3 regions of the Paraburkholderia sp. ZP32-5 genome follow, and region 2 is predicted to be linked to each of the others. Evidence: riboswitches for the same ligand, from Rfam matches in the RefSeq annotation. Region 2 holds a riboswitch; each other region holds the start of a gene.

Region 1 (2,318 bases), 250 kb from region 2:
GCAACTCGGGTGCGCGCGCATCCATTCGATGCCGATCGAGCCGCTGCCCGCGCCGACGTCCCACAGCAATTCGCCGGGAGCGGGTGCGAGACGCGCGAGCGTGATCGCGCGCACGTCGCGTTTGGTCAACTGGCCGTCGTGGATAAATGCGTCGTCGGGTAGGCCGCTGGTCAGCGGCAGACGCGGCGCGTCGGCCGCCGCGCGGCAGTCGAGCGCGATCAGATTCAGCGCGGCCAGTTCGCCGGCCGACCATTGATCCGCGCGGCCATCGATGCGCCGTTCGAACTCGCCGCCGAGATGTTCGAGCACGCTCATCCGCGTCGCGCCGAAACCGCGCGCGGCGAGTGCCGCCGCGAGCGCCGCGGGCGTGTGGCCATCCGCGCTTAGCACGAAGATGCGCGCGCCGTCATGCAGATGCGTATTCAGCGCGGCCAGCGGCCGACCCACCAGCGACACGGTCGCGACCTCCTGCAACGGCCAGCCGAGCCGCGCGGCCGCCAGCGATAACGACGACGGCGCCGGCAGCACGCGTAGTTCGCCGACCGGCAACTGCCGCGCGAGCGTCGCGCCGACACCGAACAGCATCGGGTCGCCGCTCGCGAGCACGCACACCGGCTGAGGACGCTCGGCGAGCAGCGGCGCGAGATCGAACGGACGCGGCCACGCGGCGCGGCGCGCGGCCAGACGCGCGGGCAGCATCGCCAGATGCCGCTCGCCGCCATACACGACCGACGCGTCGAGCAAAGCACGCCGCGCAGACCGTCCCAAACCGGCGAAACCGTCGTCACCAATACCCACTACGGTCAGCCAGGGCTGCATGCATTCATCCTCATCGGGGCTCGTCAAAAGTGTGCCGAGCCACGCCAGTCAAAGCGTCCAGCCTCGTGGCGCGGTTCGAAAAAAGGCATAATACAGCCGCCGGTGCCCTTCGGGGCCGAAGAGGGAACACAGCAATGATGTGGCTGCCCCCGCAACTGTATGCAGCGAGTCCGTCTGCTCTACGCGCCACTGGTTTGACCGGGAAGGCTGCGACGGACCATGACCTGCGAGCCAGGAGACCTGCCGGCGAAACTGTTCGTGCCAGCCAACATCGGGCGGGGTGTACCGATGCCGCAGCAAAGTCCGCAATGCGGCTTGCTCGGGCCGTCGCGCGACGCTATATCCGGTGTCCGTCTTGAATCGAGCTTTGCCCTCCACTGCTTTACCCGATGCAGCCACGCCGCCGCGCGCTTCCGCGTGTCCGGGGCTGCTGCGCATCGTCGCCGCGCGCGATGGCGGCATCTGCCGGGTCAAGCTGCCGGGCGGCGTGCTGAGCGCCGCGCAGGCGCGCGCGATCGCCGCCGCGAGCACGCGGCACGCGAGCGGCGTGATCGAGCTGACCAATCGCGCGAATCTGCAAGTGCGCGGTGTGCGTGAAGGGCATGAGGCTGCGTTGAGCGCGGCGTTGATTGACGCGGGGATGGGGCCGGCTTCGGGTGCTGCGTACGCAGGGGCGTCCCCTTCTTCTGCTTCTTCCACGACGGCAAGCGACGCAAACCACGTGAATGCCGCGCTCAGTTCCGCCGACGACGTGCGCAACGTGATGATCAGCCCTGCCGCTGGCCGCGACCGGCACGCGCTGATCGACACCACGCCGCTGTGCACCGAACTGCTCGCGCTATTGCAAAGCGATGCGCGCTTCGCGGCGTTGTCGCCGAAATTCGCGCTGCTCGTCGATGGTGGAGAACGGCTCGCGCGCGTCGATCATCCGCACGACGTGTGGCTTGCGGCATCGGTTGACGAAGATGGGGTGCGCTTCGTGTTCGGCCTCGCTGGATGCCCAGGGCCGGCAACAAACACCAACGAATCGCCTGATGACAACGCGAACGGCACCGGCGCACTCGCCGCGATTGCTCCGTCACAGGTGCCCGCGCTCGTGCGCGCGTTGCTGCACACGTTCCTCGATCTCGCCGCCGCCGACACGACCCGCATGCGCGACCTGCTCGCCATGCATTCCGCCGACACCTTGCTGTTGCACGCGCAACGCTACGTCAACTTCCCGCTCACGCGCGACGCAACGCTGCGCGACTGGCGACGAGAAAATCCCGCCGACGCATCGCTGCGCCTCGGCGCCCATGCGCAACACAACGCGAACCTATCGCACGTCGGCGGCCAGCCACCGCTCGGCCGTCTTGACGCGACCACGCTGAACCGCCTCGCCGACCTCGCGCAACGAAATGGCAACGGCACGCTACACGTCACGCCGTGGCAAAGCGTGCTGCTGCCCGATATCCCGACGCAAGCCGCCACCGCCGTGCTAACGGAATTGATCTCGCTCG
Region 2 (2,318 bases):
GCGGCAACACACGTGATGGGCGGCGCTTTCCTCTGAAGTTCGGAAAACGCCACGGACGCGCGATGCCATGCTTGAACGCCTTCACATCCGTTCCCCGCGGATTCCGGCGGCCGGCGGCGCGATCGGTGCAGGTGCTGCACGCGGCGCCGCCACCGCGTCTGGCCGGTATCCGGGCTGGCGACCTCACGCGCTTTGCCTTCCCGTCCTTGACGTGGAATGACGAAGATACGCGCGAGATCGCGCGGATTCGTCGATTCACAGGACAGTGGCATCAAAAAACGCATGCGCGGCGCGCCAGAATCGAGGCGCGCGCCGCAGGTTGCTTACCGTTGCGGGGACAGCACAGGTTGAACGCATGATGCGTTGCCTGTTTCCCGTTTAACTGCACATGCGAGCGCATATGCGGGCACCAAACGCGCGCATACGATAGCACACGGGGCCTTGCCGGATAAGCGTCGGCGGCGGTTTTCATCGCGCGTGCTTTCTTGACTGGGCAAGGCTGCGGGCCTACACTCGCACGCACTTCTGGTGCTCGCCCGCGCGCTCGTGCGCGGGCAGTTAAACGGGAAACAGGGGGCCCATCTGCTCTGGAGCGGGCTAACCTGTGCTGTCCCCGCAACGGTAAGCGAAAAGCGGTGCAGGCCTTACGGCCGTGCGCCGCGGAGCCGGCTTCGATGTCCACGCGCAAGGCCGCGTCGGCATATCACCACTGGGCGAGAAACCACTCGGCCGGGAAGGGGAAGCGGCGCTTTCGCCAGCCCGGATACCGGCCCGAAGATGCAGGACGTACGCCGCGGGGATGCGGCGGCGCGTTCATGACTTCACTTTGCTTTCTGTGTTTCCGGGCGTTTTTGCGCGTGTCGTGTCTCCGGGCGTTTTCCGTGCGCTTTCCATGTCGCGGACAACGCCGTTGCTGCTGGACCGACACGCGAACCGACCGGCGCACCCATGCAACGTCTACCGATGGACCTCACGATGCAAACTCAATTGCGCAAGATTCCCGTCACGATCGTCACGGGCTTTCTCGGCAGCGGCAAGACCACGCTGTTGCGGCACATTCTTCAGCATGCGGAGGGCAAGCGCATTGCGGTGATCGTCAACGAGTTCGGCGAACTCGGCATCGACGGCGAGATCCTGAAGGGCTGCGGTATCGGCTGCGATGAAAACGGCGTCGAAACCGAAGGGCAATTGTATGAACTGGCGAACGGATGCCTGTGCTGCACCGTGCAGGAAGAGTTTTTCCCGGTGATGGAAAAGCTCGCCGAGCGTCGCGGCGAGATCGATCACGTGCTGATCGAAACATCCGGCCTCGCATTGCCGAAGCCGCTGGTGCAGGCATTCAACTGGCCGCAGATCAGAAACGGCTTCACCGTCGACGCGGTGGTAACCGTGGTCGATGGACCGGCCACCGCCAGCGGCCAATTCGCCGACAATCCGCTCGAAGTCGATGCGCAGCGCAAGGCCGATCCGAATCTCGATCATGAATCGCCGTTGCATGAGCTGTTCGAAGACCAGTTATCCGCCGCGGATCTGGTGATTCTGAACAAGACCGACCTGCTCGACGATGCGCAGCAAAGCGCCGTGGAAACGTTGATCCGTGACGAGATTCCGCCGCAGGTCAAGATCGTGCGCGCGCATAGGGGTGAGCTGGATCTGCACACGCTGCTGGGTCTCGAAGCCGCGTCCGAGGAAACCATCCATCTGCGCCACGATCATCACGGTTCCGCCGACGATCCCGATCATCATCACGACGAGTTCGATTCGGTCGTCGTGCAAGCGAGCGTGCCGTCGCGCGAAGCCGCACTCGCCGCGTTGCAGACGCTGGTCGAAAACCACACGATCTACCGCGTCAAAGGTTTTGCGGCGTTGCCGGGCGCGGCGATGCGGCTCGTGATCCAGGGCGTGGGCCGCCGTTTCGACAGCTATTTCGACCGGCGCTGGCAGGCCGGCGAAGGCGGCGACGGCTATTCGAGCCGCTTCGTGCTGATCGGCGAAGACCTCGATCAGTCCACCTTGCAGCAGGCATTCGACGCGGCGCTCGGCGCGACGTCGAACGCTGCCGCGTAACGGGCGCGCGACCATGCATCTGTTGCGCACGACGCCGGGCGGCTTCGTCGACGATACGCAGGGCGTGATCCGTATCGATCAGCAGCCCGCCGATATCGTCGTGCTCAGTTCCGCGGATACCACACTGTCGCTGCTCGCGAGCGTCGTGCCGCGTCTCGGGGATGGTTTCCCGAGCGTGCGGCTCGCGAACGTCACGTATCTGCGGCAGCCGGCCTCGGTCGATTTCTATGTCGACGACGTGCTGCAGCATG
Region 3 (2,318 bases), on a different contig from region 2:
ATAGCGCACGCCCGCATCCCAGTTGTCGTTGAACTTGTGACGCAGCGATGCCGAGATGCTCTCGTTCAGATAGCCGTTCGCATTCGGATTCGCGCCCGGCGCCTGGCTCGGGTTGATCGACGAAAAGCCATCGTCCCTGGTGCGTGCGAGTGTGATGCTGAAGGTCGTGCGGCCATCCCGATCGAGCGCGCCGTTGGCGCCGAGCGTTTGCGTCTGCGTGTGATAGCTGCCGTAGCCGACTGAAAAGTTGAAACGCGGCGGATGATCGCCGCCGTCCTTCGTGAACACCTGCACGACGCCGCCGATCGCGCCCGATCCGTATAACGCGGACACGTTGCCGTTGACGACTTCGACATGATCGACCTGATCGAGCGGAATCTGCGAGATCTGCGCGCTGCCGAGGCTCACCGAATCGACGCGCACGCCGTCGATCAACACTAGCGATTGCGTCGCCGACGCGCCGCGCAACGAGAGGCTCGCGCTCGAACCGGGGCCGCCGTTGCGCGTGATCTGCGCGCCGGGCGCGAGTTGCAGCAGGCCTGGCAGATCGGTCGCGGTGGTGTCGGCGATGTCCTGCTGATCGAACTGCGCGGTTTGCGGAATCGCATCGGTGAGCGCTTGCGGTCCGCGTTCGGCGGTCACGACGATCGGCGCAAGTGCGGTGACCGCTTCGGCGGCGGCGAGGTTCGCATCGGTGGGAGCGGTTGCCGCAGTGACAGACGAAGATGAAGACGGGGATGAAGCGCCGGCCGGCACGGCGGACGCCGAAGCCGCGGGTTCAGCGCTTTGCGCATGCACGACGAGCGGCAGGCTCGCGAACGCGAGCAACGCCGCGCGGGCGATGGGGGACTGCATCGGATGATATTCCTGTGAGTGGCGGGCGCGGCCCGCTTCCCCGCAGGCCGACGCGTAACGAGACGTCCCCCCTGTTTGACGTTCTGATGGGCGACGTGCTCTCCCTCTGGCCGGTATCCGGGCTGCGACGCATCGGTCCCGCCTTCCCACGCGTGACGCGCAGTGGCACACTCGCAAGTTAAGCTTCGAACCTGCGTTCAGGACCGACCTGCATGTGAACATGCGGTCGCTTACCGTTGCGGGGGCAGCGCAGGTTCGCGTCCGCGGTGTTCGACACCCCGCGCGTCCTGCTTCCCGTTTAACTGCGCGCACGGAAACGCGCGCGCGAGCACCAGAGTGCGGCAAGTTTAGGAGCGGCCTCGATGGGCGTCAAGAAAGCGTGCCCGCGAATAGCCGTTCCGTAAAACGCGGGCTATTGTCCGGCGGGTGACGTGTTTTTTATCTTATGGTCGGGAAAAAGCGTGCAAGAAGCGATGTTGTTACGTCTCGAAACGAGACAATTGTCGGAACCTGTAATATTCCGCGCTAAAATGCGATGTCTTTAGAGGACGCAGCACATGCTCACCGAACTCGAATCACTCTCCCAGAATATCGGCAAGCTGATTGCGATCAGCCAGCGCCACAACGAAGCGCGGCTCGCGCTCGAAGAGCAGCTCGCGCACTCACGTGCCGAAGTCGAGGCCACCCGTGCGGAACTCGCGCAATTGCGCGCGGAGCGCGACGCGCTGCAAGCCGAACGCGACACACTGTCCGCCAAGATCGACGACGCGCAGGTGCGCCTGAATGCGATTCTCGAAAAATTGCCGCGCGCACGCGCGAGCAGCGAACCGGATAACCAGCTCGATCTGCTCGACTCTGGCCATCCCGAAGGCGAAGAAGCGGAAAGCGACGTCAGCCGCCACGGAGAAAACGCATGACCACCAAGCAGATCGAAGTCTCGATCCTCGACGTACCCTATCGTCTCGCGTGCTCGCCGGAAACCGAAGGCGCGCTGCTCGAAGCGGTGGCGCGCGTCGACGCGGAAATGAAAAAAATTCGTAGCGCGAGCAACGTGCGCGGCACGGATCGCATTGCCGTCATGGCTGCGCTGTCGCTGGCATCGGAACTGCTTAAGCTGCAAAGCAGCGTAAGACACGGAGAAGCATTTCCCGCTGAAGAAATCCGGCGTACAATGCAGCAAATGAACGATCAGCTAGGTACTGTGATCCAACAGTACAGCATGTAGCAAGCGTAGCAGCGTGCCGGTTTCGAACCGGTCACGTGCTCAACGAAGTGGCTCGAATGCAGTACCCGTGTGTCACTTTTCTGAAGTACATGAGAAGATCACGGCAAGCATTTGAGTTCAATCGTTAAGTGATTGTGTTGTAGCTTTATCGGTTTAGCTTCCCTGCCTGGTTCGCCAAGGTCATATATTCCTTGAACCAATGCCATGTGCACGGTTGCGGAAATTTGTAGCACGGGCG

What was found. A riboswitch is a leader RNA that binds a small molecule or an ion and turns the genes downstream of it on or off. The one in region 2 is predicted to bind cobalamin.
Region 1: it holds a riboswitch for cobalamin, as region 2 does, so the genes downstream of both, cobG (precorrin-3B synthase) here and cobW (cobalamin biosynthesis protein CobW) in region 2, are expected to answer to the same signal.
Region 3: it holds a riboswitch for cobalamin, as region 2 does, so the genes downstream of both, L0U82_RS03870 (TonB-dependent receptor domain-containing protein) here and cobW (cobalamin biosynthesis protein CobW) in region 2, are expected to answer to the same signal.

Annotation. Positions count from the first base shown of each region.
Region 1 covers NZ_JAJEJP010000002.1:1,610,722-1,613,039, forward strand. Annotated here, with positions in the region: gene cbiE (precorrin-6y C5,15-methyltransferase (decarboxylating) subunit CbiE) at 1-819, opposite strand, end outside; cobalamin riboswitch at 903-1,081, shown strand; gene cobG (precorrin-3B synthase) at 1,175-2,318, shown strand, end outside.
Region 2 covers NZ_JAJEJP010000002.1:1,362,366-1,364,683, forward strand. Annotated here, with positions in the region: cobalamin riboswitch at 144-429, opposite strand; cobalamin riboswitch at 511-789, shown strand; gene cobW (cobalamin biosynthesis protein CobW) at 976-2,067, shown strand; gene cobN (cobaltochelatase subunit CobN) at 2,081-2,318, shown strand, end outside.
Region 3 covers NZ_JAJEJP010000001.1:905,806-908,123, reverse strand. Annotated here, with positions in the region: gene L0U82_RS03870 (TonB-dependent receptor domain-containing protein) at 1-855, opposite strand, end outside; cobalamin riboswitch at 947-1,206, opposite strand; gene L0U82_RS03865 (ATPase) at 1,413-1,772, shown strand; gene L0U82_RS03860 (cell division protein ZapA) at 1,769-2,080, shown strand; RNA gene ssrS (6S RNA) at 2,237-2,318, shown strand, end outside.